Regions from separate parts of the Halomonas sp. 18071143 genome, predicted to be linked through region 2. Evidence: predicted binding sites of a transcription regulator. Region 2 holds the regulator's gene; each other region holds the start of a gene.
The links. Region 2 encodes FNR, which switches genes on or off when oxygen is low (the NO sensors DNR and NnrR bind a similar motif). Its sites were predicted from a motif close to TTGATNTANATCAA; they were not measured.

Region 1: a site for FNR is predicted at 1,140-1,153, ahead of KVY02_RS09215 (cytochrome ubiquinol oxidase subunit I). Genes of this name have one in related genera too.
Region 3: a site for FNR is predicted at 907-920, ahead of cyoA (ubiquinol oxidase subunit II). Genes of this name have one in related genera too.

The regions. Positions count from the first base shown of each region.
Region 1 is NZ_CP078120.1:1,980,298-1,982,567, reverse strand. Features, by position in the region: gene KVY02_RS09220 (calcium/sodium antiporter) at 1-943, shown strand, start outside; gene KVY02_RS09215 (cytochrome ubiquinol oxidase subunit I) at 1,165-2,270, shown strand, end outside.
Region 2 is NZ_CP078120.1:682,448-684,717, reverse strand. Features, by position in the region: gene hemN (oxygen-independent coproporphyrinogen III oxidase) at 1-539, shown strand, start outside; gene fnr (fumarate/nitrate reduction transcriptional regulator Fnr) at 600-1,352, shown strand; gene ttcA (tRNA 2-thiocytidine(32) synthetase TtcA) at 1,339-2,250, opposite strand.
Region 3 is NZ_CP078120.1:2,865,669-2,867,938, reverse strand. Features, by position in the region: gene KVY02_RS13520 (DeoR/GlpR family DNA-binding transcription regulator) at 95-862, shown strand; gene cyoA (ubiquinol oxidase subunit II) at 1,129-2,190, shown strand; gene cyoB (cytochrome o ubiquinol oxidase subunit I) at 2,193-2,270, shown strand, end outside.

The DNA.
Region 1 (2,270 bases), 1.3 Mb from region 2:
GCTCGTCCTGCTGATCTGGAGTGCTGAAAAATTTATCGATGGCGCTGCTGCTACCTCGCGGTGGCTGGGGTTGTCCCCACTGCTGATCGGTATGCTGGTGATCGGATTCGGAACGTCGGCCCCTGAAATGATGGTCTCCGTACTGGCGGCCATGCAGGGTAATCCCGGGCTGGCGCTAGGCAATGCTTACGGATCCAATATTGCCAACATAGGGCTGGTGCTGGGTTTTGTGGCGCTTATAGCGCCGCTGGCGGTGCACTCCAGCGTTATTCGCAAGGAGATGCCGCTATTGGTGGCGGTCATGCTGCTGACTGGCTACATGCTGATGGATGGCTGGATTTCCCGCGGTGAGGCAGTGTTGCTGCTGGCCGCGCTGGGGATCTTCATTACGGTCAGTATCATTCGTTCTCGGCGTGATCAGGCGGATGCACTGACCGATGAAGTGACGGAGAGCCTGGACAGCAAGCCGCTTTCTCGTGGCAAGGCGCTGATGTGGACGCTGGTGGGGCTGGTGCTATTGGTAGCCAGCTCGCGTTTGTTGGTATGGGGCGCGGTAGAAATTGCCGTGGGCTTTGGTGTCAGTGACCTGATCATCGGTTTGACGGTGGTGGCCGTGGGCACGTCGCTTCCTGAACTGGCCTCTTCCATTAGTGCCTTGAAGCGCAAAGAGCACGATATGGTGCTGGGCAACGTGGTCGGTTCCAATCTGTTCAATAGTCTGGCCGTCGTCGGGTTGGCGGGTGTGATCGCGCCAATCGAGGCGGGCCGTGAGGTGCTGGTGCGTGACTGGAGCGTGATGACTTTCATGACGCTGCTGATGGTGCTGTTTGCATTCTCATGGCGCGGGCGTCCGCGGCGAATCAACCGTCTGGAGGGGGGCGTGCTGTTTTCCCTGTTTGTCGTCTACACCGGCTACATGGTCAGTCTGGTGGTGATGACATGACTTTTTTTAATTGAAAATGAGCAGTTTGCCTGAATGGCATGCGTCAATGCGACACAGCTTTTTGGGCAAACTTGCGCTGTATAACAGGTGTCGAAGCGTTAAAATGCAACACAGCTAAAGAATAAGCTTAGTGCTTATAACTAAAATGCGGTGCCATTAAGGCTCAACTAAGCTTGTGTAACCCATTGATGGGATATTGATCCAGGTCTTAGGAGCGTGTGATGGAACTCGACCCCCTTGTACTATCGCGAATACAGTTCGCTTTCGTTGTATCGTTTCATGCGATCTTTCCGGTCTTTACCATCGGGCTGGCGTCTTACATAGCGCTGCTTCATGGGCTGTTTTTCAAGACCAACAACCCCGCCTGGGACCGCCTGGCACTGTTCTGGACCAAGGTGTTTGCCGTGGTTTTCGGTATGGGCGTGGTCTCCGGGATCGTCATGTCTTTTCAGTTTGGCACCAACTGGAGTAACTTCTCCCAGGCAGCGTCCAACTTCCTCGGGCCGGTGCTCAGCTACGAGGTCGTTACCGCTTTCTTCCTTGAAGCGGCATTCCTCGGTGTCCTGCTCTTTGGCCGAGGCAAGGTGCCACAAGGGGTGCACTTGTTTGCTGCCATCATGGTGGCGATCGGTACGTTCATTTCGTCGTTCTGGATTCTTTCTGCCAACAGCTGGATGCATACGCCGGCAGGGGTAGAGCTCATCGACTATCGGTTCCACGTGGTTTCCTGGACCGAAGCGATATTCAACCCCTCCTTTCCTTACCGCTTCGCACACATGGCCATGGCATCCTTCCTGACCGGTGGCTTCGTGGTGGCCGGTGTGAGTGCCTGGTTCCTGCTGCGTGGTCGTGACCCGGAAGCCAACCGTCGAGCACTTTCCATGTGCCTTTGGTTGCTGCTGTTTTTGGCGCCAGCCCAAGCGGTCGTGGGGGACTTCCATGGTTTGAATACCCTGGAGCACCAGCCGGCCAAAGTGGCGGCCATGGAAGGGCATTGGGAGACCTCTGGCAACGTTCCGCTGCTGCTGTTCGCCATCCCGGATCAGGAAGCACAAACCAATCGCTTTGAAATCGGCATTCCCAATCTTGCCAGCCTCATCCTGACCCACTCTACGGATGGGGTTATTCAGGGGCTGAATGAATTTGCTCCTGAAGAGCAGCCACCGGTCTGGATCGTCTTCTGGGCGTTCCGCGTGATGGTGGGGATTGGACTATTGATGATTGCCACCGCCTTGGCAGGACTGTTCCTGCGTCGTAAAGGCAAGTTCCATCAGCACACCGGGTTCCTCAAGACGCTGGTGTATATGATCCCCATGCCGTTCGTCGC
Region 2 (2,270 bases):
CTCAGGCAGGCTATGTGCATATCGGCATGGACCACTTTGCCCGCCCGGACGACAGCCTCGCCCAGGCCCAGCGCCAAGGCACTCTGCAGCGTAACTTCCAGGGCTACTCCAGCCACGCCCAGTGCGACCTGATTGGCTTGGGCGTTTCGGCCATTTCCCGTATCGATGATCTGTATGCCCAGAACCCCACCCAGCTGGCCGCGTATGAAGCGGCATTGGATGAAGGTCGGCTGGCAACCGTCAAAGGAGTACGTTTAAATAAGGACGACCTAATGCGGAGAGACGTCATCGAGCGCCTGATGTGCGATATGGAAATTGACCTGGCCAGCGTTGGCCAACGTTGGCACATCGACGCGCCTGCCTACTTCGCCAGCACGCTGGAGCGCCTGCAGCCCGCCGAGCGGGATGGCCTGCTGCAGCGCGAAGGGAACCGCCTGCGGGCGACGCCGACCGGGCGGCTGCTGATTCGCCACTTGGCCATGGCGTTCGATGCGCGCCTGCCGGGGCAACCCTCCCAGCGTTACTCGAAGATCGTATAAACGGCACCTTGAGACATCCACCCCCTGACCCTATGATGGCTAATGAAAAGGGAGAACAACATGCCATATCCTGCCAGCCAACGACGTTCACTGCTGCAAGAGGCGCGCTGCCAGACCTGCAGCCTCAGCTCGCTGTGCCTACCGCTCGCCCTGGAGCTGGAGGATATGAGCCAGTTCGACGCCATCATCCGCCGCCGCGCACCGCTCAAGAAGGGCGAACCGCTGTTTCGCCAGGGCGATGCGTTCACCAGCGTCTATGCGGTACGTTCCGGCAGCCTGAAACAGGTGACCAGCGAAGGCAACGGCAACGATCAGTTGACCAACTTCTATCTGCCCAGCGAGCTGGTGGGGTTGGATGGTATCGATGAAGAGCAGTATCCCGGCAGCGTGATCGCCCTGGAAACCACCACGGTGTGCGAGATTCCTTTCGACCGCCTGGACACACTATCGGAAGAGCTCCCGGAGCTGCGCGGCCAGCTTTACCGCAGCATGAGCAAAGAGCTGCGTGATGATCGGCGCATGATGCGCCTGCTATCGCGCAAGACCGCCGACCAGCGGCTGGCCAGCTTCCTGATTACCCTCTCTGATCGCTTCCGGCGACGCGGCTACTCGCCCTACAGCTTCCGGCTCTCCATGTCTCGCGCCGACATGGGGAACTACCTGGGGCTGGCCGTCGAAACCGTCAGCCGTATCCTGAGCCGCTTTCAGCAACAGAACGTGGTGGCCGTCTCGGGCCGAGAGGTCAATATTCTCGACCTGCAGCGGCTCATCACCCTGGCCGAAGAAGAGGAGCAGGCGATCAGCTCACGTTGAACGCCTGAATGCGCCCTTCCATCAGCGCCGCCTGTTTGGCTTCCAGCCCGACGAAGTCGAACAGCGCCCGGTCGGCCAACTGGGAAGGCGCTACATTGGTGACGGCCTTGAACATGCTCTCCAGCCGCCCCGGGTGCTTCTTGTCCCATTCGGCCAGCATGTCCTTGACGATCTGACGCTGCATATTGGGCTGCGACCCGCACAGGTTGCAGGGAATGATCGGAAACTCCATCAGCCGTGAGAATTCGGCAATGTCCGCCTCCTTGCAGTAGGCCAAGGGGCGGATCACGATGTTCTTGCCGTCGTCGGACAGCAGCTTGGGCGGCATGGCCTTCAGGGTTCCGCCAAAGAACATGTTGAGAAACAGCGTCTCGAGGATATCTTCCCGGTGGTGGCCCAGGGCAATCTTGTTGGCGCCGATCTCCTCGGCAAACCCGTAGAGCGACCCGCGACGCAGTCGCGAGCAGAGCGCGCAGGTGGTCTTGCCTTCCGGGGTTTTCTCCTTCACCACCGAATAGGTATCCCGCTCCAGAATGTGGTACTCCACACCCAGCTGATCCAGGTAACGGGGCAGCACGTGCTCGGGAAAGCCCGGCTGTTTCTGGTCGAGGTTGACCGCCACCAGGGAAAAGTTGACCGGCGCATTGCGCTGCAGATTGCGCAGGATTTCCAGCATGGTGTAGCTGTCCTTGCCACCCGACAGGCATACCATGACCCGATCACCCTCATCGATCATGTTGTAATCGATGATGGCGTTGCCCACTTCACGACGAAGACGCTTCTGCAACTTGTTGAATTCGCGCTTCTGTTTGGCATCCTGAAGTTCAGGCTGCTGTTCAGACGCCGCATTGGTGGCACGCGTCGCCGAGGAGGGGTCGAAAAAGTCAGGTGATAACATGGTCGTTGTACTGCCGATGG
Region 3 (2,270 bases), 1.7 Mb from region 2:
GGTAGGGGAGTGGAAATTCGCGGGGCGCTGGCTCAGCATAAGCGTTACCTGAGCGCTGAAACCCGATAACAAGATGAATCACAAGGAGATGCCTGTGAATGACCGGAGTGCCCAGCGCCTGGCCATGCTGCAAGAAGCCCTGGCAAGTGGGGGAACCCTGCACCTGCGCGATGCCGCCGAGCTGTGCGGAGTGTCGGAAATGACCATTCGCCGAGACCTCGCCACGCAGCCATCTCCCTTGAGCCTGCTGGGGGGGCGGCTGGTGATGGCCAGCTACCCCGGCGTGACGCCGGTCTACGACCTCACCGAGCAGCAGGCCAGCCACTACCATGTCAAACATCGCCTGTGCCAGCGTGCCGCCAGTTTCATCGACGAAGGCGACACGCTGTTCATCGACTGTGGCTCCACGCTGATTCCCTTGCTGGGCCAACTCAGCCATTTCCGCGAGCTGACCGTGGTGACCTACGCGCTGAACGTGGCCAACACGGTCGCCGCGTTGCCCAACGTGCGGCTGGTGCTGCTGGGGGGGCTGTTTCACGCCTCGTCGCAGTCTTTCGGCAGCGACGGCATGCGGGATGCCATCGAACGGCTGGGCATCAACAAGGCGCTGATTTCAGCGGCAGGGGTGGACTGGGAACGCGGAGTGAGCTGTTTTCACTTCCATGAAGTGGCCCCCAAACAAGCAGCGATTGCTACCGCCATGCAGCGATTGCTGGTGGTCGATGCCAGCAAGTTCGGCGTCGTACGGCCCGCCTATTTTGCCTCGCTGGCCGATTTCGACGTGGTGATCACTGACGACGAGCGCGCCCCTGGCCTGCTGGAAAACCATCCCGCCAGCTCCCTCAGCATCAGCGTTGCCTAACACATTTGGCCGCCCCTGGGGTGCGGCAAAGCGCCTCTTTCTGATTGACGGAGATCAATGGAAAATACTTTAGTCTTAATTTATACACGCAACGTGTGGTTAAGACTCGCTACCTACCCCTCCCGGTAGCGCATACCTTTCCCGGAGCACGTCAACCCTCGACGGTTTTGGGAAATGTATGGGGTAATAGTTAGCTTGCTACTTAGCTGGCTAGTTAGCCAGCCAGCAGCAGGCTGTATCAGCCACTCTCTCACGAGACTACACCCATGCAATTACCTACCCTTTGGCGCAGACGAGGCATTCTTGTGCTCGTTGTGCTGTGCCTGCTGTTGGCGGGCTGCAGTTCTGCATTGCTGGACCCAAAGGGGCAGATTGGCGTTGAGCAGCGCTCGCTGATTCTGACCTCCTTTGGGCTGATGCTGATTGTGGTGATCCCGGTGATCGTCATGACGCTGCTGTTTGGCTGGCGTTACCGGCGCAGCAACAGCGTTGCCAAGTACCTGCCTGACTGGGCCCACTCCAATGCCATCGAGGCAGCGGTGTGGAGCGTGCCTTGCGTGATCATCGCCGTTCTCGCCTTTCTTACCTGGAAAACCTCGCACTCCCTTGATCCCCATAAACCCATCGAAAGCAGCGTAGCGCCCATGGAAATACAGGCGGTGGCGCTGGACTGGAAATGGCTGTTCATCTACCCCGAGCAGGGCATTGCCAGTGTCAATGAAGTGGCTTTCCCGGTGGATACGCCGGTGCGCTTCAGGGTCAGCTCTGGTTCGGTGATGAATGCGTTCTTCATTCCCCACTTGGGCAGCCAGATCTACGCCATGGCGGGCATGGACAACGACGTGCACCTGATCGCCGATGAAGAGGGCGTCTACCCAGGCCGCTCCACCAACTACAGCGGAGCCGGTTTCTCCGGCATGACCTTCGACGCCCACGTGACCTCGCCAGCCGACTTCGATGCCTGGGTGGCCAACGTGCGTGAAGCAGACCAGACCCTGACCTACCCCGAGGGCTACAACGCCCTGGCGACACCCAGTGAATACCACCCGGTCGAACACTACTCGGCAGTGGCACCCGCCCTGTACGAAACGATTCTGACCAGCTTCCACGGGGGTGGCGAAGGCCACGGCGGCCATGGTGGCCACAGTGACCATGCGGCACATAGCGACGCCGTAGGTGAAGCCCACGACAGCCATGGCGAAAGCGGTGAACTCGAGAGTGCCCAGGTGGCCTCCCATCACGCTGCCTATGGCCACGTTACCAATCAGCACGCTAGCGATGAGCACGCCATGGGCGGCCATCCTGACAGCGTAGAAGCCGGGGGTTGAACATGTTTGGAAAATTGACGCTCGACGCCATTCCGTATCACGAACCGATCATCATGGTCGTGGCGGTGTTCATGGCGATT